DNA from 3 places in the Rhizobium sp. 2YAF20 genome. Region 2 is predicted to be linked to each of the others. Evidence: riboswitches for the same ligand, from Rfam matches in the RefSeq annotation. Region 2 holds a riboswitch; each other region holds the start of a gene.
The links. A riboswitch is a leader RNA that binds a small molecule or an ion and turns the genes downstream of it on or off. The one in region 2 is predicted to bind cobalamin.
Positions count from the first base shown of each region.

Region 1: another riboswitch for cobalamin. It lies ahead of bluB (5,6-dimethylbenzimidazole synthase); the one in region 2 lies ahead of AB4Z52_RS16180 (aromatic ring-hydroxylating oxygenase subunit alpha).
Region 3: another riboswitch for cobalamin. It lies ahead of AB4Z52_RS04070 (ABC transporter ATP-binding protein); the one in region 2 lies ahead of AB4Z52_RS16180 (aromatic ring-hydroxylating oxygenase subunit alpha).

Region 1 covers NZ_JBFRFF010000003.1:168,906-176,403, reverse strand. Annotated here, with positions in the region: gene AB4Z52_RS06860 (class II 3-deoxy-7-phosphoheptulonate synthase) at 9-1,382, shown strand; gene AB4Z52_RS06855 (GFA family protein) at 1,588-2,013, shown strand; gene AB4Z52_RS06850 (DUF1003 domain-containing protein) at 2,027-2,557, opposite strand; gene AB4Z52_RS06845 (NAD+ synthase) at 2,769-4,448, shown strand; gene AB4Z52_RS06840 (TolB family protein) at 4,479-5,318, shown strand; cobalamin riboswitch at 5,362-5,569, shown strand; gene bluB (5,6-dimethylbenzimidazole synthase) at 5,612-6,307, shown strand; gene AB4Z52_RS06830 (DUF2865 domain-containing protein) at 6,611-7,498, opposite strand, start outside.
Region 2 covers NZ_JBFRFF010000012.1:38,722-46,219, forward strand. Annotated here, with positions in the region: gene AB4Z52_RS16170 (glycoside hydrolase family 25 protein) at 1-750, shown strand, start outside; gene AB4Z52_RS16175 (2Fe-2S iron-sulfur cluster-binding protein) at 780-1,865, opposite strand; gene AB4Z52_RS16180 (aromatic ring-hydroxylating oxygenase subunit alpha) at 1,868-3,112, opposite strand; cobalamin riboswitch at 3,224-3,422, opposite strand; gene AB4Z52_RS16185 (DUF6656 family protein) at 3,745-4,359, shown strand; gene AB4Z52_RS16190 (alpha/beta fold hydrolase) at 4,450-5,151, shown strand; gene AB4Z52_RS16195 (L-threonylcarbamoyladenylate synthase) at 5,289-6,263, shown strand; gene AB4Z52_RS16200 (FAD-binding oxidoreductase) at 6,282-7,498, shown strand, end outside.
Region 3 covers NZ_JBFRFF010000001.1:845,921-853,418, reverse strand. Annotated here, with positions in the region: gene AB4Z52_RS04090 (mechanosensitive ion channel family protein) at 1-997, opposite strand, end outside; gene AB4Z52_RS04085 (DUF924 family protein) at 1,134-1,694, opposite strand; gene AB4Z52_RS04080 (FecCD family ABC transporter permease) at 1,790-2,800, opposite strand; gene AB4Z52_RS04075 (ABC transporter substrate-binding protein) at 2,870-3,829, opposite strand; gene AB4Z52_RS04070 (ABC transporter ATP-binding protein) at 3,843-4,655, opposite strand; cobalamin riboswitch at 4,764-4,984, opposite strand; gene AB4Z52_RS04065 (sensor histidine kinase) at 5,146-6,204, opposite strand; gene AB4Z52_RS04060 (FAD/NAD(P)-binding protein) at 6,384-7,498, opposite strand, start outside.

The DNA.
Region 1 (7,498 bases), on a different contig from region 2:
TGAGTGAGATGGCACAGAATTGGACCCCGAACAGTTGGCGGCAAAAACCGATCCAGCAGGTGCCGGAATATCCGGACAAGGCGGCGCTCGCAGCGACCGAAGCGCAGCTTGCGACCTTCCCGCCGCTGGTTTTTGCCGGTGAAGCCCGCCGTCTGAAAAAGCATCTCGCCAATGTGGCTGATGGCAATGCCTTCCTGCTGCAAGGCGGCGATTGCGCCGAGAGCTTTGCCGAGCACGGGGCCGACACGATCCGCGATTTCTTCCGTGCCTTCCTGCAGATGGCTGTGGTGCTGACGTTCGGCGCCCAGTTGCCGGTCGTCAAGGTCGGCCGTATCGCCGGTCAGTTCGCCAAGCCGCGTTCGTCCAATGTCGAAAAGCAGGGCGACATCACGTTGCCGGCCTATCGCGGCGATATCGTCAATGGCATCGAATTCACCGAAAAGGCGCGAATTCCCGATCCGGAACGTCAACTGATGGCCTACCGCCAGTCGGCGGCGACCCTGAACCTGTTGCGTGCCTTTGCGATGGGCGGCTATGCCAATCTCGAGAACGTCCACCAGTGGATGCTCGGCTTCGTCAAGGACAGCCCGCAGGGCGAACGCTACAAGAAGCTGGCGGATCGGATCAGCGAAACGATGGACTTCATGAAGGCGATCGGCATCACCGCCGAGAACCAGCCGAGCCTGCGCGAAACCGATTTCTTCACCAGCCATGAAGCGTTGCTTCTTGGCTATGAGGAAGCGATGACGCGTGTAGATTCCACATCGGGCGATTGGTATGCCACCTCAGGCCACATGCTCTGGATCGGCGATCGCACCCGCCAGCTTGATCATGCCCATGTCGAATATTTCCGCGGCATCAAGAACCCGATCGGTCTGAAGTGCGGCCCGACCTTGACGCCGGACAACCTGATCGAGCTGATCGACGCCCTCAATCCGGCCAACGAGGCTGGGCGCCTGACGCTGATCTGCCGCTTCGGCTACGACAAGGTGGCAGACAGCCTGCCCAAGCTCATTCGCGCCGTCGAGCGCGAGGGCCGCAAGGTGGTCTGGTCCTGCGATCCGATGCACGGCAACACGATCACGCTCAACAACTACAAGACCCGGCCGTTCGAGCGGATTTTGTCGGAAGTCGAGAGCTTCTTCCAGATCCACCGGGCCGAGGGCACGCATCCGGGCGGCATTCATATCGAGATGACCGGCAAGGATGTTACCGAATGCACCGGTGGCGCTCGCGCCGTCACCGCCGACGACTTGCAGGATCGCTACCATACCCATTGCGACCCGCGCCTCAACGCCGACCAGGCACTTGAGCTCGCCTTCCTGCTTGCCGAGCGCATGAAGGGCGGTCGCGACGAAAAGCGGCTGGTTGCCAACGGCTGATCGCTTGCCGAGCGATGCAATCTCAAAAAGAGGGCCGGTCGTCAGACTGGCCCTTTTTATTTGCATCGTGCTCACACCAACCGACGCCGGCAGGTCAAGGCAGGATCAATCCCCTTGAATATCCAATCATTCTTTTGCGTTTGACGTGAGCCCTCGGGCGCGTGACGTTGCCGAAAAGCTTCAGATGGCGACAAGAGGGGAAGTGATGAACGACGAACATGCGGGATCGTGCCTTTGCGGGGCTGTTCGCTTCAAGACGAAGGGCAAGTTGCGGGAGGTCGTCGCGTGCCACTGTTCTCAATGCCGCAGACAGACGGGGCTCTACTACGCCGCGACCAACGTCCCGTTGGACAATCTCGAGATCGAAGGCGAGGACAGGGTTAGCTGGTACCGCGCCAGTTCGTTCGCGCGCCGTGGTTTCTGCTCCGTGTGTGGCTCGGCCTTGTTCTGGGTAGCGGATGGCGCCGACGAGATTTCGATCATGGCAGGCCTGTTCGACGAACCGAGCGATCTCAAACTGGCCTACCACATCTTTTGTGCCGACAAGGGCGACTTCTATGAGATCGCCGACGGCCTGCCGCAGTATCGGCAGGGTCGGCCGGGTCTGCTGACGGCAGGGCCGTCCGACTGATTTTCAGCTCCCGTCAGCCCTTTGCCGCCAATGCGGTCGTCAGGCGGGATATCTCCTCGCGCAGGGACGACAGCTCGGTGAGGACCTGCAAGTCGATCTTCTGATGCAACGACAGGACTTCGAGTTCCGCCTTGAGATTGACTTCGTAGTCCTTGGCCGCCTCGAAGCGATCGCGCTCGGTCTGGCGGTTCTGCGACATCATGATAATTGGCGCCTGTATGGCGGCGATCATCGATAGCAGGAGATTGAGGAAGATGAAGGGGTAGGGATCGAAGGCACGGGTGGCCAGCAGGATGGTGTTGACCACCGTCCAGATGGTCAGGAACAGCAGGAAGGAGATGATGAAGCCCCAGGAGCCGCCTATCCGCGCGATATCGTCGGCCAGCCGCTGGCCGAGCGATGCTTCGGCCAACAAAGCGGCGTTGACGTCGGTGGAGATGATCTTGCGTTCATGTGCCTTTTTCAGCACGCGCTTTTCAATGTCGCCAAGTTCATCGGCAGACTTGTCGAAATGGGTGTGAACGAAATTCGGTAGGTTATACATGCCTGGCTCCGCGGGCTGATCGTCTTCGGTGCCAGTATTCTTTTGTCGCTGCAAATTGCAACGTGAAACAACGTCTCAGGTGGCGAGCTGGTGGCCGAGCAATGCGGTTTTCGCGGGCTCGTGACCGCGGTCCTATTTTCTCGTCGCTGCAGTGACGAATTGTGTAGGCGGGAGCGTTGCAGAGGCCGCATGCCAGCGCTAAATGTGGCGTATGACAGAACAAGACTCGATCACCCAGTCGTTCCGCATTGCCGTTGCGCAACTCAATCCAACCGTTGGCGATGTCTCGGGCAACCTTGCCAAGGCGCGTGAGGCGCGGGCGGATGCTGCGCGAGAGCGCGCCCACCTCGTGCTGTTCACGGAGTTGTTTCTCTGCGGCTATCCGCCTGAGGATCTGGTGCTGAAGCCGGCTTTCATCCGTGCCTGTTGGAAGGCCGTTGAAAGCCTTGCTGCCGACACCGCGGATGGCGGCCCCGGCGTCATCATCGGATTTCCAAGACAGGACGAGACCGGGCGATACAATGCCATCGCCGTTCTCGATGGCGGCAAGGTCATCGCCGTTCGCGACAAGGTCGATCTGCCGAACTACGGCGAATTCGACGAGAAGCGCGTCTTCGACCAGGGCGCCATGCCGGGGCCTGTGAACTTTCGCGGCGTGCGGCTTGGCATTCCGATCTGCGAGGATATCTGGGGCGATCTTGGCGTCTGCGAGACATTGGCCGAGAGCGGCGCTGAAATCCTGCTGTCGCCGAATGGATCGCCCTATTACCGCGGCAAGGTCGACATTCGCCATCAGGTCGTGTTGAAGCAGGTAATCGAGACCGGCCTGCCAATGATCTATGCCCACCAGGTTGGCGGCCAGGACGAGCTGGTTTTTGACGGTGCCAGCTTCGCCTTCAACGCCGACAAGTCGCTTGCCTTCCAGATGAGCCAGTTCGAGGTGACGCAGGCGGTGACGGTCTGGAGGAAGGGCGACGCCGGCTGGCATTGCGCCGAAGGTCCGAGGTCGCATATCCCTGAGCACGAGGAAGCCGACTATCGCGCCTGCCTGCTCGGCTTCCGCGACTACGTCAACAAGAACGGCTTCAAGACGGTTGTCCTTGGCCTTTCCGGCGGCATTGATTCGGCTATTTGCGCCGCAATTGCGGTGGACGCGCTCGGCGAGGAGCGGGTGCGCACCGTGATGCTACCCTATCGCTACACCTCGGAGGATTCGTTCACGGATGCCGCCGATTGCGCCAGGGCGCTCGGCTGCCGCTACGACATTGTATCGATCGAGGCGCCGGTCGAAGGCTTCTCTTCGGCGCTGGCCGGCCTGTTCGAGGGGACGGACAGCGGCATTACCGAAGAGAACCTGCAAAGCCGCGCTCGCGGAACGATCCTGATGGCAATTTCCAACAAGTTCGGCTCGATGGTGGTGACGACAGGCAACAAGTCCGAAATGTCGGTCGGTTACGCTACGCTTTACGGCGATATGAACGGCGGCTTCAACCCGATCAAGGACCTCTACAAGATGCAGGTCTATGCGCTGGCGCGCTGGCGCAATGCGCATGTGCCGCCGGATGCGCTTGGGCCGTCGGGTGAGGTGATCCCGGTCAACATCATCGACAAGGCGCCTTCGGCGGAGCTTCGGCCCAACCAGACGGACCAGGACTCGCTGCCGCCTTATCCCGTACTCGACGACATCCTCGAATGCCTGGTGGAGAACGAGATGGCGGTCCACGACATCGTTGCCCGCGGCCATGACGTTGCGACCGTGCATCGCATCGAACATCTGCTCTATCTTGCCGAATACAAGCGCCGGCAGTCAGCACCTGGGGTCAGGATTACCAGGAAAAACTTTGGCCGAGACCGGCGCTATCCGATCACCAACCGGTTCCGCGACAGGTAGGCAACCGACATTTTCCAATTTGGAGTATCCATGCGAAGTTCCGTCGAGATCTACAACATCCGCACGGGCGAGACCGGTGTCGTCTGGCAAACCGACCAGCTGGTGGAGGCGCCGAATTTTGCTCCTGACGGCAGCTATCTGCTGGTGAACGGCGATGGCCTGCTTTACCGCGTGCCGATTGATGACAGCGACGACTTCGACGAGGTGGAGGAGATCGATACCGGCTATGCCGTCCGATGCAACAACGACCACGGGATTTCGCCTGATGGTTCGTTGCTTGCGATCTCCGACAAAACGCTGCTGGGAAAATCCTGCATCTACCTGCTGCCGGCAGAGGGCGGGTCGCCGCGACAGGTGACGACCAAGCTGCCGTCCTATTGGCATGGCTGGTCGCCGGACGGTAAGAGCCTTGCCTATTGCGGCATTCGCGACGAGGTTTTCGACATCTACACGATCCCGGTCGGTGGCGGCGAGGAGCGGCGGCTGACCCATGGCGAGGGCCGCAATGACGGCCCCGATTATTCGGCAGATGGGGAGTGGATCTATTTCAATTCCAGCCGCTCCGGTCTCATGCAGATATGGCGCATTCGGCCCGACGGTACCGATGTCCAACAGATCACCGACGACAATTACGGCAACTGGTTTCCGCATCCGTCGCCGAGTGGCGAAAAGGTTCTGTTCCTCTCCTACGACGCAGATGTGTTCGATCATCCGCGCGATTTGAATGTCAGGCTGCGGCTGATGGACATGGATGGCGGAAATCTCGTGACGCTGTTGGAGCTTTTCGGCGGGCAGGGAACGATCAATGTTCCGTGCTGGTCGCCGGATGGCGAAGAGTTCGCCTTTGTCAGGTACGAGCCGGCAGCCTGAGACAATGCGGTGCGATCCACTTGCTTTCGGCAGGTGGATCGCGCATAGCTTTGTCGTCAGGTGCCCGCGAAAGCGGGAGAATCGGGAAGCCGGCGAAATTCCGGCACGTGCCCAACGCTGTGAGGCGGATGATCGTCGCGGGGAGGGGATAGCATTCTCTTCCAATAACTTGCCACTGGTCGTTAAACCGGGAAGGCAGCGGCGATCAGACGAAGCCAAGTCAGAAGACCGGCCTGATACGATAGACTGATCCGCGCGGACGGCGGCAAAGTCGGCATTGTTGGGGATAGACGATGCGACCCGATCCGAAGGACGTTTTCGTCCATGCGACAGCCTTTTCGACTGCGGAGCGCCAGGCGGTCTACCGCGCCATAGAGACGCGGCGCGACGTGCGCGACCAGTTCCTGCCCGACCCTTTGCCCGATGATCTGGTCGGCCGGTTGCTTGGCGCTGCCCATAGCGCACCCTCCGTCGGGTTCATGCAGCCATGGAATTTCGTTCTGGTGCGCGATACCGGTGTTCGCGAAGCCGCCTGGCGCGCTTTCAGCCGCGCCAATGATGAGGCAGCCTTGATGTTCGATGCAGAGCGGCGCGATACATATCGCTCTCTGAAGCTCGAGGGTATCCGCAAGGCGCCGCTCAGCATCTGCGTCACCTGCGATCCAGACCGTGCCGGCAGCGTGGTGCTTGGGCGAACGCACAATCCGCGGATGGATGCTTTTTCGACGGTCTGCGCCGTGCAGAATCTCTGGCTTGCGGCACGAGCAGAAGGCGTCGGCGTCGGCTGGGTCAGCATCTTTCACGATGCCGATATTCGCGCGCTGCTGGGCATTCCCGAGAGGATCGAGATCATCGCCTGGCTCTGTCTCGGCTTTGTCGATGAATTGTACCGCGAGCCGGAGCTTGCGGTGAAAGGTTGGCGACAGAGATTGCCACTCGACGAACTGGTGTTCCATGATCGCTGGCAACAGCCGGACCCGGAACGCTGATCCATATCTGCGCCGTCACCGTACCGACGAAACAGCCCATTTATGCAACTGCCGCCGAGGCTTCCCTGTCGGATTCGGATGCAATCCCGGTAGCGATCCGGCTATCGGCAAGCTCTATAATGCCACCACACGGCTTAACGAGGACATCCCTGCCGCATCAGCCGCTGCACTGGCTGCCGCTGACGCGCCAGCGTCGCCTCCGTCCGATGGGGCGATCTTGTTCAATCTTTAGAGCTGCGCGCGGGACACGCGACCGTTTCGCCTGTCCCCGTCAGTCACTAGCTTTCGCGCCATTGGCGTTGCCTATTGCGCCGGTTGGGCACCGGGGATTACCGGATGTTTAAGGTCGATCTTGCCCTCATCGCCCGACAGGAATTGCGGGCCGACCTGGCGGACCTTGCTTGCCGGGTCGTAGGGTCTGTCTTCGGGCTGCTTTGCTGGTTCGCTCTTGGCTGTCGATTGCGGGGCTGGGGCGGGTGGCAGAGGCTTGATAGTCTGGATGGTGGTTATCGAACCATTCGGGATGTTTGTGATCGAGTTTTCGGGTTGAGCCCCGATGGCGGCGTTTGCCGGCTGGCGGGGCTGCTCGCCTATCGCGTTCTCGCGCTTGATCTCATCGTAATAGGCCGACATGTTGCAGCTACATGAGGACTTTTCGCCGGGCGCCCGCTTTTTGTAAGCGAAGGCGTAGGGCATGGTGCTATAGGGCGCCCCGGTTGATGCCGAGACCATCTGGGTCGTTTCCTGGCTCTGCAGGTAGTGAAAGAAGAGTTCCGTCTGGACACCCGGGCACATCTTGGCGCAGCTGTCTGCGTCGCGCTGGAAATCGGCGGCGGTTGCATCCGATGTCATCGGAAAGAAGCCGCCATCGCAGGTCCGCACGCAGACGGTCCGGACGCTGGCGCCGTAGCCACCTGCAGGCGTGCCATAGGCATTTCGCGGCAAGCCGCGCGCGGCGATCGGCGGACGGGGAGAGGCCCGATCCATCGGCGGAAAGAATGAGTCGGTCCGCATTGCCTGCTGGTCCGGGGTCGCCGGTTCGTCCGTCCGATCGCTGATCGTCGTATCGAAGCCCATCGACGATGGTTGGTCGCAGCCATTGTCGCGCAACTCCGTCTCAAGCTCGCCGCGCAGAGCCTTATCAGATCCGCCGCCCTGGCCGGCGCGCTGATCCATCAGATAGCGCATCTG
Region 2 (7,498 bases):
TTCATCTCCAAGGCCTCCGACGGCCTTCCGGAGAGCTTCACCTGCACAGGCGACCATGCCGGCGACAGTGTCGCCCACTGCAAGACGATGTGGCGCAAATATGCCGTCAGCCGCGAGCTTTTCCGCACCCGTCGGATGGTCGCCAAGGCAAACGGCCTGTTATGGGGTGCCTATCATCTCGGCCGGCCAGGAAATCCGATCGACCAGGCAAACCACTTCCTCGACTATGCCGACCCGCAAGCCGACGAGCTAATGGTCCTCGACATCGACGGCATGGATTCCACGCAATTCATGTCGCTCGACGACGCACAGATCTTTGTCGGCCACATCAAGGAGAGGACGGGGCGCTATCCGATCCTCTACGCCAACAACAATGTCGCTAAATTCATCGGCGATCACAGCAGTGCCTATCCCGTGCTGTCGCGGCTGCCGCTCTGGTATGCGCGGTACAAACCCGACGTCGACGGCATCTTCCCGATGGGCAACTGGTCAAGCTTTGCGATGTGGCAGTTTTCCTCCGCCGACAACTGTTCGCTCCGCCGCTGCCCTTACCGCGTCCAAGGGACGCTGACGGATATCGACGTGAACCTCGCGCCCGTGACCAAGGCGCAACTTGCGAAAATCTGGCCCCAGGGCGACCTGTTGCCGCCGCGCCTGGAAGCCCCGTCGTTGATCGCGTCAGCACCTCAGGCACTCCCCCCGACGCCGCCGAAGGCGGAGGTTACCGCGTTGAACTACCAGGATTTCTAATCCGAGGGCGGCCGCTGCGGGTTATGCCGTCAAGCCTCGATCTCGACGTCCGTCTTCGGGCGGGAGCAACAGGCGAGGATGTAACCTTCGTCGATCTCGTCGTCGAGGATGCCGCCATTGTGGTTCATCTCGACCTCCCCCGACAATTTCATGACCTTGCAGGTACCGCAGAGGCCGGATTCGCAGGCGGCGCCGATCCGCACGGCGGAGCCTCGGGCAGCCTGAAGGATCGTCTGTCCGGGCGAACAGGCAACGTCCTTGCCGGCCATGGTGAACCGGATCGAGGTTGCGACCTCTCCATCCTCATTCGGCGAAGGCTCGGGGACCAGTTCGGCCGAGGCTGGCCGGAAGCTTTCCTGGTGATATCGAGCCATGTCGAAGCCGCTGGCCTCGAGCGTCGAGCGAACGAAATCCATGAACACGTCAGGGCCGCAGCAAAACACTGTGCGGTCAAGGAAATCAGGGGCGAGCAGCGCGATCTTCGCCTTGTCGATGCGCCCCTTGAGGCCTGACCACAGCTCCGTGCGGCCGCACTGCTCAACGATGAAGCCGAGGTTCAGATTGGGCATGAAGCGGGCGAGATATTCGAGCTCGGATCGGAAGACGATCTCCGAAGGGCCACGCGAACAGTTGACGAAGGTAATGTCGGCAAGCGGCGCGATATCGCTCATATAACGGGTCATCGACATCATCGGCGTGATGCCGGAGCCTGCCGAGATGAACAGGTACTTCTCTCCGGGATGACGGACGTGGGTGAAATCGCCAAGCGGGCCGAAGGCGCGGATCCGCATGCCGGGCTTGAGGTTCTCAAACATCCAGCGCGTGCCGATGCTGTCCTTCTGCGCCTTGACCGTCACCGCGACCGAGAAGGGCCGCGATGGCGTCGAGGACAGCGTATAGGTGCGCATGACTGGCTCGGGGTCGACCGGAAGCTCCAGGGTGACGAACTGGCCCGGCAGGTAGCGGAACCAGTTCTCTCTATCGGAGCGGAACGTGAAGGTCATCACGTCGGGCGACTCCGGCGTCACCGACAGGCATTCAAGCAGATGCTGCCTGTCGCTCCAGGGCTGCATCTGATCGAGGTGCTGGTGTCGCTGCGAGACCGTCATGTTCATGTTCATGCCACCGCCGAGAGCTTGGACTGCTCGCCCTGCAGCCGGTTGACCATGAAGTTTGAGTACCATTCGACGAACTGCATGACGCCGCCTTCGTGGAGCTCCGAATAGGGGCCGGGCTCATAGGCTGGGGAATGAATGCCGAAGGCATTTTCCTCGACGATGCGGCGGTCTTGATCATTGGTTTCGGTCCAGACGTGGGTCAGTTCCTCGAGATTGTAGTCGACGCCTTCGATCGCATCCTTGTGGACCAGCCACTTGGTCGTGACCGCGGTTTCCTCCGCGTTGAGCGGCAGCACGCGAAACGAGATCGCATGGTCGCCGAGAAGATGGTTCCAGGTCGTGGGGTAGTGGAAAAGCAGCATAGTGCCGATTCCATTGACGGTCACGTCATCCGACAGCGGCCGCTTCACCGCATTCTTTCCCGACATGGTGTAGCTTTCGGCGCCCTCGATCAAGGGCATGCGGGCGGCGCGATACTGGCCATCGGTCGAGAGCTGGAACGTGCTCGGCAGGCCGGCCGCCTCGCAACGCTGCCAGTGCTCCTGGATGACGGGATCGCTCATGGCACCCTGCACGCCGCTGACGGTTGGGGCTTCCGAGAAGGTCCGGCAAAGCTCGGGGTGGTTGGCCGCGCAATGGTAACATTCGCGGTTGTTTTCCCAGACCAGTTTCCAGTTGCCCTTCTCGATGATCGTGCTCTGGAAGGCGACCTTCGCCTCGCTCATGCGGTGCGGCAGCATATAGGGCGCGATCATGTCGCGAACGGGGGCAAAATCGGGAGCTGTCTTGGCCAGGCAAATGAAGATGTAGCCGCCGACGCTTTCACAATGGACCGGCTTCAGATTGAACTGCGTCTTGTCAAAATCCTCGGCCATCTGCCGGGCAAAGAGCAGCGAGCCGTCGAGCTCGTAGGTCCACTGGTGATAGGGGCAGACAAGCTTTGCCGACGAGCCGCGCTCGGAGGTGCAGACGCGGGAGCCGCGATGGCGACAGCTATTGTGGAAGGCGCGGATGACGTTGTCGCGGCCGCGGACGATGACGACGGGGTAGTCGCCTACCTGGACGGTGAAATAATTGCCGGCGCGCGGCACTTCGCAATCATGGCCGATGAACAGCCAATCACGGTAATAGATCATCTCCATATCGAGCTTGAAATAATCCTGATCGATATAAAATGGTTGTTCCAGGCTGAAACCCTGGCGGCGGTTCTTCAACTGCCGGAGAACGTTGTTGCGAATATCCATCTGCATATCCTCATGCGAATTCGTTTGTCCTGGGAGCCGGAGGAAACGGCTGAGCCTCGGCCGAATGCCGATCGCCAGCTGCCTCCGGTCGCCCGCCGCGACCAGTTCAGGTCAAATCACGTTCCCAATGGCTGGTTTCCGGGCTCTGGAGCCGTCCCGAAGGACCGCACGGCACCTTCCCAGGCTTGCGACCCAGTGGTCTTATTGCCATGCTTCAACTCCACCACCGTTGCGGGGGCAGCGCCGGAATTCGACCGGCTTCCCAATTCTCCACCCCCTAGCAGGCGGCACCTCGAGATCACCCCCATATAACCACCTGAGATGATCGCTGTTTGGCTACAATGCGACATCCAATTCGAAATTGACGACAGCCTATCTCGCAACTGCAATAAACCTGCGGGCGTTGCTCATTGTCAATATTCATCAGTGATTTAAGGCAGACATAAAGCCGTGTGAGGTGGCCATTTTACCGTGCCGCAGCACGACCTGGCACATCGCCAATCTCGTTTGCGACATAGTCGAGCCAACTTGGTGGTTTCGCGTCCCCTCGGTTTGACCGGACGCCTTAAGAGGGGCTTAAGCATGATCTCATATTCTTGCCCCAACGATCACCAAGCCCAAGGGCGCGACGCATGGCAAAGCTTAGATATTACGACGCAAGGCCGGGCAAGGTCGTCGAGTCGCCGCGGCCGACGGCGGTCCATACCGAGTTTCTGCGCACCGGGCGGATCATCCGCAACAGCACCGCCAATTGGCTCGCCGAGGAGCGCCGCTACCTCTCCTATGACGAGGTTGCCGACAAGACGGCGCGCAAGCTCCAGGCAGCCGGCGAGAAGACCCACGACCGGCTGAGCAGCTTCCACCGCTCGATCAAATTTCCAAAGCTGATCTTCCACCGAACGCTTGCCGAAAGCCCGCATCTCGGCTATTGCCACGTCACCGCGGCGCGAACGCAATTCGCCAAATACGAAACCGTCAGCTGGGCATTCTACATCGCCAACTTCTTTGCGAAGATCGGCGAAAATGACAGCTTCTTCGAGGAGATCGACGGCAGGGCATCACGGATGTATTTCGCCGTCGCCGTCACCGCAGATGCAGAGGCCAAGGACAAGAAGCTGACGATCAACCGCAACGTTCGCGGCAACGGCGTGTTGTTCCAGACCCACGACCCGCAGGTGGCAATCCGCAACGTCCTCCTGCTCGGCGCCCGCAACGAACAACTCCGCGACATCATCCGCCAGCTTTAGTGGCGTCGATGGTGCGTAATTCTATTCCGGACCGACAAGACAACATCCGAAAGACGAGCTACCGTTGCGTGCATCCACAAGGGGCACCCAATGAGTGATCGCGCGCCAATTCTGTTGATCCCCGGATTGAATTGCACAGTGCGGCTCTTTGCCGGACAGATGGCGCAGCTATCAAGCCTCGGGCCTGTGCTCATCGCAGACCATCGGCGCGGCGATTCCATCGAGACAATTGCGAGCGAAATCCTGGCTGTGGCACCGACGCAGTTTGCCGTAGTTGGCTTTTCGCTTGGCGGCTACATCGCCTTTGAGATCATGCGCAGAACACCGGATAGGGTCGCACGCCTTGCGCTCCTGGGCACATCGGCCCGCGCTGACACCGAGGAACAAATCGAGCGCCGCCGAAAGCGTATGGCAATGGCAGAGCGCGGACTATTTCTTCAGAGTGTGGAAGATCAATTCGCTCAGATCGTGCACCGGACCAGGCGCGAGGACGCGGCGCTCCGAAGAGCTTATCTCAACATGGCAGCGGAATGCGGCGCCGACGCCTTTGTCGCCCATTTGAATGCATCGATACACCGCCCCGACTCCCGCGCCACTCTTGGAAGCATCAAATGTCCAACCTTGGTGATCGTCGGTGAGGATGACCAGGTGACACCTGCAGCGCTCGCCGAGGAAATCTCGAACAGCATCGAGAAGTCCAGCCTGCTCATTCTGCCCGGGTCCGGTCATCTCAGTCCGCTTGAACAACCGGAACTCGTTGCCCAAGCTCTCGTCAATTTCCTTCGAGGCTAGCGAGACAATCCGATGCCATCATGTGTACTCAATATCCCGTTTCTCGTTTGAACAGACGATAAGCCCGCGAGAGAGAACCGCATTGATCCGCCTGCCCGAAAGGCATAATGACAGCCTGAACTGAAACCGGTCAGGCCATGGCACGACATATCGACATTTTGAGCGATCCCGAACGCGGCATCCGCGAAGCGACCATCCTTCTTGCGCGGGGGTTGCCGGTCGCGGTGCCGACGGAGACAGTCTATGGGCTGGCCGCGGATGCGACCAACCCCAAGGCCATCGCCCGCATCTACGAGACCAAGGGCCGGCCGCAATTCAATCCGCTCATCTGCCACATGTCCGATCTTGCCATGGCGGAGCGCCACGCGGTTTTCGATCCGGTGTCGCGCCGGCTGGCGGAAGCGTTCTGGCCGGGGCCGCTGACTTTGGTGCTGCCCTTGAAGGCTGAAAGCACCATCCATCCGCTGGCGACCGCAGGGCTCAACAGCGTCGGGATCCGGGTGCCCATGGGCTTTGCCGGAGAGCTGATCCGCGCCTTCGGACGGCCGCTTGCCGCCCCCAGCGCCAACACCTCGGGCAAGATCAGCGCCACCAGCGCCGACCATGTCGAGGCCGATCTCGGAACCATGATCGAACTGATCCTAGAGGCCGGTTCCTCAGCCGTCGGCGTCGAATCGACCATCGTCAAGATCGAGGACGGCGAGATCAGGCTGCTGCGGCCGGGTGGGCTTGCGGCCGAGGATATCGAGCGTGTCGCCGGGCAGGCGCTCGTGCGCAAGGAGGGGGCGACGCCGGCGATCGAGGCACCAGGCATGCTTGCCTCGCACTATGCGCCTGGCGCTGCGGTTCGCCTCGATGCGCGCGACGTCTCCTTTGGCGAGGCGCTCATTCGCTTCGGTGCCGCTGACATTGTCGGCGAGAAGAATGCGACCATCGTGCTCGATCTCAGCGCTTCGGGCGATCTTTCCGAAGCCGCCGCCAACCTCTTCGATTTCATGAAGCGCGCCGATGCGAGCGGCGCTTCGACAATCGCCTTTTCCGCCATTCCCGACGAGGGCCTTGGCGAGGCGATCAACGACCGACTGCGCCGCGCCGCAGCCCCCCGCGAATAGACAAAGCAAGGACCGGCCATGAGCAATTCCGCAGCATCATCTGTTACCCCTGCCCCCGCTTCTCCCGCCCTCCTTGACCGCTTCGCCTCCATCGTCGGCGAGGCGCATGTCCTGCGCGACCCGTCTGACATCGCGCCGCGTCTCGTCGAGAACCGCGGGCTTTATCATGGCGCGTCGCCGATGGTGCTGAAGCCGGGATCGGTCGAGGAAGTCTCGGCCATTCTGAAGCTTGCGACCGAGACCGGAACGGCGATCGTGCCGCAGACGGGGAATACCGGCCTTGTCGGCGGCCAGACGCCGCGCGAGGGCGGCTCCGACATCATCCTCTCGCTGGAGCGGATGAACCGCATCCGCGACATCGATCCGGTCGCCAATATCGTTGTCGTCGATGGCGGCTGCATCCTTGCCGATGTCCAGAAGGCCGCGGAGGATCACGGGCGGCTGTTTCCGCTGTCGCTCGGCTCCGAGGGCTCCTGCCGGATCGGCGGCAACCTTTCAACCAATGCCGGCGGCACCGCGGTCCTTGCCTATGGCAACATGCGCCAGCTCTGCCTCGGTCTCGAAGTCGTATTGCCGACCGGCGAGATCTGGAATGGGCTGCGGCGGCTGAAAAAGGACAATACCGGCTACGACCTGCGCGATCTCTTCATCGGTGCCGAGGGGACGCTCGGGGTCATCACCGGGGCCGTCCTCAAGCTCTTCCCCCAGCCGCTCGGCCACCAGGTGGCGTTTGCCGGGATCGCGTCGGTGGAGGATGCGCTGACGCTGTTCAAACATGCCTCGGGCCTCTGCGGCGGCGCACTGACCGGCTTCGAGCTGATGCCGCGCATCGGCGTCGAGTTCACGGCCCGCAACATCCCCGGCGTGCGCGACCCGCTTGCCTCGGCGCACCGCTGGTATGTCCTCATCGACATTTCCACCTCGGATTCGGCCGAGACCGCCGAGCGGATGATGACGACGCTGATGGAGCAGGCTTTCGAGGAAGGGCTCGTGCAGGACGCGACGATTGCCAGCTCCGAGGCTCAGCAGAAGGCGCTCTGGCACATGCGCGAGAGCATGTCGGACGCACAGAAGCCGGAGGGCGGGTCGATCAAGCACGACGTCTCGGTACCGGTGTCGCAAATCCCCGAGTTCATGCATGAGGCGGAAGAGGCCGTGATGGCAGCGATGCCTGGCGCCCGCATCTGCGCTTTCGGCCACATGGGCGACGGCAACATCCACTACAACATCTCCCA
Region 3 (7,498 bases), on a different contig from region 2:
GGCCGACGAAATAGACGAGGCCCGCAAAACCGAACAGCGCTGACAACACCGGCGCGATATCGGGCCTCAGCACATTGAAGGTCGACAGCAGGAAATAGGTGATGACAAGCAGTGCGGCGACGGCGAGCGTATCGATCAAGGTCGACCAGAAGGCGATGGAGAGACGACTGATATAGGGTGGCGCCTCGATGGTATCGTCACGCTTGAAATAGCGGCCGAACAGCCGATTGGCGCCCGACAGCAATATCAGCGCCGAGACAAGCGACAAGAATACCGCGGTGAAGAGCGGTATCCGCTTGAATTTCCAAACGAACGTTCCCCAACTCGCCAGCGCGTCGCGAAAAGAGACCGCTTCGCCGACCAGTGACGTGCCGGCATCGCCGAAGGTCGATCCGGTAAGCTCGGTGCGCCGCAACAGCGTCTCCGCAAAGAGCTGCCGCCGCATCGCGGTAACGTCGGTGGCAAAACGGCTTGCGGCGGTTGCGACGCTGTCGGCATCGCCGGTCATCACGCTAATCTGCGAGCGTTCGGTGTTCAGGCGTTCGCGTTCCTGCGCCACGAGCGGCACTTCCGGCGGCTGCCCCTCTTTCGGCGGCGCCCCGATCTGGGTCAGGCGGCTATTGATTTCGTCGAAGCGCGGCTTCAGGCTTGCGGAAATCCCGGCAATGGCGCGATTGAGCTCGTCGGCCTTGCCGGAAAGCACCACCAGTGCCTCGTCGTCGTTGCCGCTCTGCTTGGCGCCGTCTTGCAGCGACGCCAGCTGCTTGCGCGCCTTTTCCAGATCCGCGGCGGCGCGATCCAGCACGCCGTTGGCAAGTTGCGCCGGCTGTTGCGGTTGCGCTGCAGGCTGCTGGTTCTGCACGGGCTGCGCCTGTTGCGTCTGTGCCGGTTGCTGCGCGTCTTGCGCAAATATTGTCTTTGCCGCGGAGAGATCAAAAATCCCGACAGCCAGCAGCAGCAAAATCAGACGGCGAACAAATGTCTTTGGCAGGGGCAAGCAAGGTTCCTCGTCGCAATGTCATCGGCAATATCGGCGGCGCTACGACAAACTGGTTTCGCCGGGTGGCAGAATAGAGCTCTTGCCTTGTAGGCAGAGAAAGGCGGCAGAATGGCGGCTGCCGTGGCTGGCATCGCTAGAAACCTGCGCCCGGCTGCGCGAGATAGTCGCGCTCCGCCTCGGTCGACACCCTGCCAAGCAACGCATTGCGATGCGGAAAACGTCCATAGGTCGCAATTGTCGCCCGATGGCGGATGGCGAAATCGATGTACTCCTCGTCCCCGAGCGCCTGAAAGAACTCCACCGCCTTCTCCTGCTCAATCAGGCTTTCGGCGTGCTCGAACGGCAGATAGAAGAAGCAACGCCGCTCCCGCGCGACCGCCTGGTCGGCCCCGGTGTTGAGCGCAAGCTTCGCCTCCTGGAGCGCAAGGCCGTCGGTCGCAAAGGCCAGCGCCGTCCCGCGATAGATATTGCGCGGAAATTGATCGAGGACGATGATCGTTGCAAGCTGGTTTTCCGGCGTCGCCCGCCATGTACCAAGGACACCCCCGGCAAGTGTCAGATGCGTGTCGCGGAACCGGCGGCGCATTTCCTCGTCGAGCGCGGCGGAGACCTTGAACCAATCCGCGCGCGCGCATCTCTCGAACCAAAAATCCAGCACCTCCTCCGGCGTGCAGATAGAGCGGCTTCCAGTCATCATTGTCTCCAGAGCGATACGGCTGCTGTACCGAGCGATACCGCCGTCAACATCTAGGCTGTCGGACAAGGAAGACAACGGCCAAACGCACGTCGTCAGTTTTTCCTGAGGATCAGGATGAAGGCAATGCCGCCGGCAAGTCCCGTGACGATGCCGATCGGCATGTCCTGCGGCGTCATGATCTTCCGCGCCACGATGTCCGCCCAGATCAACGTCAATGTGCCAACGGCAGCACTCAAGGGGATCACACGCACATTGTCGCCGCCGGCAAGCAGCCGCACGAAATGCGGGACCATCAGCCCGATGAAGCCGATCGCGCCGGAGAAAGCGACCATCACACCGGTCACGAGCGCGGTCACGACAAACAGCAGCAGCCGGAAACGGGTCACCGCAATGCCGAGCGTCGCCGCCGTCTCGTCACCCATCGCCAGCGCATTGAGTTCCCGCGCCTTCAACATCAAGATGGAAAGGCAACCCGCCAGTACGACGGCGGGATAAATGAGATGCGACCACTGCGCCAGACCGAGCCCGCCGAGCATCCAGAAGACCACGGTGTTCGTCGCACGCGGATCGCCGAGAAAGATCAGCAGATTGCCAAGTGCTGTAAAGACGAAGGCGACCGCGACGCCAGCAAGCACCATCCGGTCGGCCGAGTGCGATCGGGTGAGATGCGCGACCAAGGCCACGACGCCGGTTGCAGACAGCGCACCGGCGAAAGAAAACAGCGGCACGGTAAGCAGCCCAAGGATCAACCCGGTGTGCACAAGCGCCAGGATCGCACCGAATGCGGCACCTGAGGAAACGCCGAGAAGATGCGGATCCGCCAGCGGATTGCGCGTCAACGCCTGCAAGGTTGCGCCGCTGATTGCAAGCCCCGCGCCGACAAGCGCTGCGAGGATAGCGCGGGGAAAGCGCACGTCCCAGACGATGCTCTCCTGTCCGCTCGACCAGACGACGTCGAATGTGTCAGGCCGAACTTTATTGGCGACGATCGACCATACTGTGGCGAACGGGATCGGCGCAGCGCCTACCGAAACACCTGCTGTCAGCGACAGAACCAGGAGAATGAAAAGAACGGTGATGACGAGCAACGGGCCGGCGCGCATACGGATTTCCATGAGATGAGTTAAGCGCCAGGCCGAACCCGGCCCGGCACTTGGCTGATGTCTCGAGCATCACATTGCGTCGGAATGAAACGCCTTGGCGAGCGTCGCGATTGCATCAATGTTGCGCGGTCCAGGCGTCGCCTCGACATAGGGCAGCACGACGAAGCGATCGTTCTTGACCGCGTCAAGACCCTTGAAGGCCGGATTGCCCTTGAGGAAGGCAATCTTCTGCGCGGCGGTCACCTCGCCGTAGTCGACGATCAAGATCACCTCAGGATTCCTCTCGATGACCGGCTCCCAGGACACTTCGGTCCAGCTCTTCTCGACGTTGTCCATGATATTGACGCCGCCGGCAGCCTCGATCATCGCCGTCGGAATACCATAACGGCCACAGGTGAACGGCTTTTCCTCGCCGGAGTCATAGACGAACACCCGCACCGGTCGATCGGCATGACCAATCTTCGCGGCGATCTCGACAAGCTGCTTGCGATAGCTTGCGACCAGAGCCTCGGCTCTGTCCGAGACGTGGAATATCTTCCCGAGGTTCAAAAGGTCGACGAACATGTCGTCCATGGTCGGCTTGCTCTTGCCCATGACGAAGATGCAGGATTCGGTGAGCTCGTAGACCTTGATGCCGAATGGCGCGAGCGTTTCCGGCGTCACCTCGCCGCCGACCTTCATGCCGTAGTTCCAGCCGGCGAAATAGAAGTCGGCATCGGCATTCAGCAACACCTCCTTGGTCGGATATTTCGGCGAAAGCTCCGGCAATTCCTCGACGGCCTTGCGCAGCTTCTCATCAAGCGTCTTCCAGCCGGAAACGCCGGTATAGCCGACCATCCTGTCGGTCAACTTCAATGCCAGCATCATTTCGATGAGATTGACGTCATTGGCGATTGCCCGCTGCGGCACCTTGTCGAAGGTGACATCATGGTTGCAGCTTCGCACGGTCACTTGCTCCGCCCCGGCAGCGCTTGCAAGCATTGTTGAGACAAGGAAGAGGCCGGCCAATAGGCCGTAGCGAATACGCATGGTGAAACTCCTGTCAGATGAGGGAAAAAGTGAAACGGCTGGGCTCAGCATCGACGACGCGATGCGCGCAGGCTGTGACGTCAAAGGCAGCCGAAATGCGCTGGGCGGTCAGTGCCTCCTGAGGCGAGCCATGGCCGGCAATGCGCCCTGATTGGATGATGGCGACCTTGGTGGCAAAGTCCGCTGCGAGATTGATGTCATGCAAGGTCATGACGATCGTTGGGCCAAGACCCTTCAACAATGCGAGAATCTCGAGCTGATGCCGGATGTCGAGATGGTTGGTCGGCTCGTCGAGGATGATGATCTCGGGCTCCTGTACGACCGCGCGGGCGATCAGCACCCGCTGCTTCTCACCACCGGACAGGCAGGAGAATTGCCGGCGCGAAAGATGCCGGAGCTCGAGCTCATCCAGCGCCATTGCTGTCAAGTCGTGGTCGCGCTCGCTCCAACGCGACAATCCCTTTCGATGCGGGATGCGGCCCATCATCACCACGTCCCGGACGCTGAAGGGGAAATCCGCAGGCGTCTCCTGGAGTACGACGGCGATACGCTTTGCGACTTCCCGCGGCGAGATCGACCAGAGATCGATCCCATCGAGGCGTACCGAGCCGCGAGCCGGCCGCACTGCACGATAAAGGCAACGAAGTAGCGTCGATTTCCCGGCGCCGTTCGGGCCGATGATCGCCAGCCGCTCACCAGCCGCAACAGTAAGGCTCATATTCGCGATGATGTGTTGCCCGGGCCTTGGACCCCAGCTCAGCCCGTCGACATCGAGTCGCGCCTGCTTGGAGGCGGACCGACCCGCCTGGTTGTTCGCATTGCCCATGGACCGCCTCCCGGAGATCTCGCCGGAGGCAAAGTCACGATAAGGCATTCGGGCGCATCTGCACCCTCTCCCGACCACGCATTTTCCACTCGGAACACCCCGTCCGTTACGTTGACACCATCGATGGCAGGTCTCCTGGCTCGCGGGTCACAGTCCGTTCGCGCCTTCCCGGCCTATAAAAAGCCAGTGGCATATCGCGAACGCACTCTCCGCTTACAGTTGCGGGGGCAGCCACGGTTTTGGCCCCTGATGGGTAATCCTCACCGTGTTCCCTTTTCAGCCGCCCTCCGGATAATCCCGGCGGCAGCACCATCACCCTCACTCGTCTCACGGAATTGCCAGACGGGCAACTGCGATCCCGACGATTTGTCAGTTGTCCCCGTCTGCCCGCATGAAAGGTCCGCACATCGACCCGCCTCGCCAGATCTGATATGTTATATCATAACGATTGGCAATAAGAAATCATCCGGATTACGCAATGAGGAAACTGTCAATCGATGGGAAAGATGAAGACGGCGCGCGTGCCTAGATGATCCGGATCATAGACGATCTCTGCTTTGAGACTGGAAGCCATTGCCCCCAACAATTTGGAGCCGAGGCCCGTTCCCTTCGGCGCAGCAGCGGGATCGAAACCGCCGCCGTCGTCTTCGACATGGACACGCAGGTCATCGACGCCGCTCCTTCTGACCACGACGCGGACTTCACCGGCCTCTCCTTCCTGATAGGCATATTTGAAGGCGTTGGTAACGAGCTCGCTGACAATGAGGCCGAGTGTGATCACCTTGTCGGTCGAAAGGCTCACCCGTTCACAGGCGAGCGCCACGCCATGCGGCCGCTTGTCGTTGCGCATCGAGGCCTCGAGCTCCTGCAGCAAGTTATCGAGATATTCATCGAGCCGGACCGTGCCGACCTCATGGCTGGTATAGAGCCGCCGATGGACGCTGGCGATCGCGTTGATCCGCATCTGTGTTTCCTGCAGTGCGTCGATCGTCCCCTGGTCTTCAGTCACCGATGCCTGCATCCGAATCAATGCTCCAACCAGCCCCAGGCTGTTGGCGATACGGTGATTGACTTCCGCAAGCAGCAGCTCCGCGCGATCCCGCTCCTGGCGAATGACTTCCTGCGTGCGCATCATGTCGCGGCGGAAACGCACACGTTCGAGCCCCTGCTGGAGCGCTGCCGACAGAAGATCGAAGTAATCGTCGGAGACATCCTTGACGACGTAGTCATCTGCACCAGCCCTCAGCGCCGCGACCGCGACGCTGGTGTCGCCAGAACCGATGCCATAGATCACCGGCGGATGATCCGGCATCGAAACAATGCAGGGAAGAATATCAAGACCGGTCTCGTCTTTGAGAAAGTGATCCAGCAAGATCGCATCGATATCGCCCTCGGCTAGCCTTGCAAAACCGGAAGCGCCATCGAGCGCCAGATGAATTCGATAACCGCGCTGTTCCATATTCCGGCGCGTAAGCGCGCCAAGCGCCTCATCATCGTCGATGTAAAGGATATCGATGGTGGTGTCAGCGTTGGCCTCCGGCTCAATCATTCCGCCTCCAGTATCTTCATGACGACGACGAACTACCCAGTTCGTCCCACATTACTACCGCTTATCTCTAATGCTGCACATACGCTATGCCGCGACCCGCGAACACCAATACGCCCTACACGCGAGGGACGCATCGCTGTTCGCGGATCGCGTCAACACATCGAGGAATTCGATCGGATTCAGACCGCCTGGCAGCGTGGGTAGAAGCGCGCCGATATACCCTCGGACGCCGCATAGGCCTGGGTGACGATCTCGGGCACCAGATCAATGTCCGGCAGGCTGCCGAGGCCAAGCGGACCAACGGCAAAGAGCCCGTCCGTAGCGCGATCGTCGACGACAAGCTCGCCCCTGGCGCTGACGGCGAGCCCCAGATGCAATTCGTCCGGCATCGCAAGGCCTGCGTCGATGAGGCTTCGCATCAGCGGCGTATCGAGATCGGGCGCCTGACATCGGCAGTCGACGATCTGGTCGGCGTAGATCTGTTCTTCCTCAGGCCGTCCGACCGGTGTCATGACGAGACCGGTTGGCGTCATTCGCAGGATCTGCCCCCTGCGAAGGAGGGTATTTCCCTCCGCAAGCTCTCGCCGCAACCGAACATGCATGGCCTCCGGCAGGCGATTCCGATGGCTGTCGTAGATCGCCCTGAGATGCCTGTTGAATTGCTGTTTCTCCCAGGCCGGCAGGGCGCGCCACAAAGAGCGGGCGTGTTTGCGCAAACCATTCATGACCGATTGCCAGTTCTGGCCGCCGGCCTCCGCCTGGCGACAGGCCTGACGGACGAACCGCACGATCCCGCTCAAACGCGCCGGCATTGCCTCAGCCGGGAAAACCGGGTCAGCATTGATGCGGGTGTGGCTTTGCGGAAGGAAGCCATGTTTGGAAATAATGGTGATCTGGCCGCTATATCCGCTTTCACGCATTTGCAGCAGTCGATCGACCACGCGCAAGCCACTGCCAAGGAGAACCGTATGCGGGCGCGCGACTAGTCGGCGGGCGCGAACCGGGGAGGATGGATCGGCCGCACTGGCGACCTCCGTTTGAGGATCGCCGATGCCATATCCGGTGGCAAGAATGACGGTGTCGAACAGGGGATTGGACGCACTGGCGCTTTCCACGAGGAAGCGATTGCCTCGGCTGCGGCGAAGAGCGAGAACGGGGTCGTTGCTGACCTGCACCGATATGTCCCGACGGGCAGCAAGCGCCTCGGAAAATCGCTCGTAGACATAGTCGCTGAAGATGCTTTTCGGCACGAAGATCTGCTGGAAACCCGGTATGGCTGCCGGCACGGCGGTGC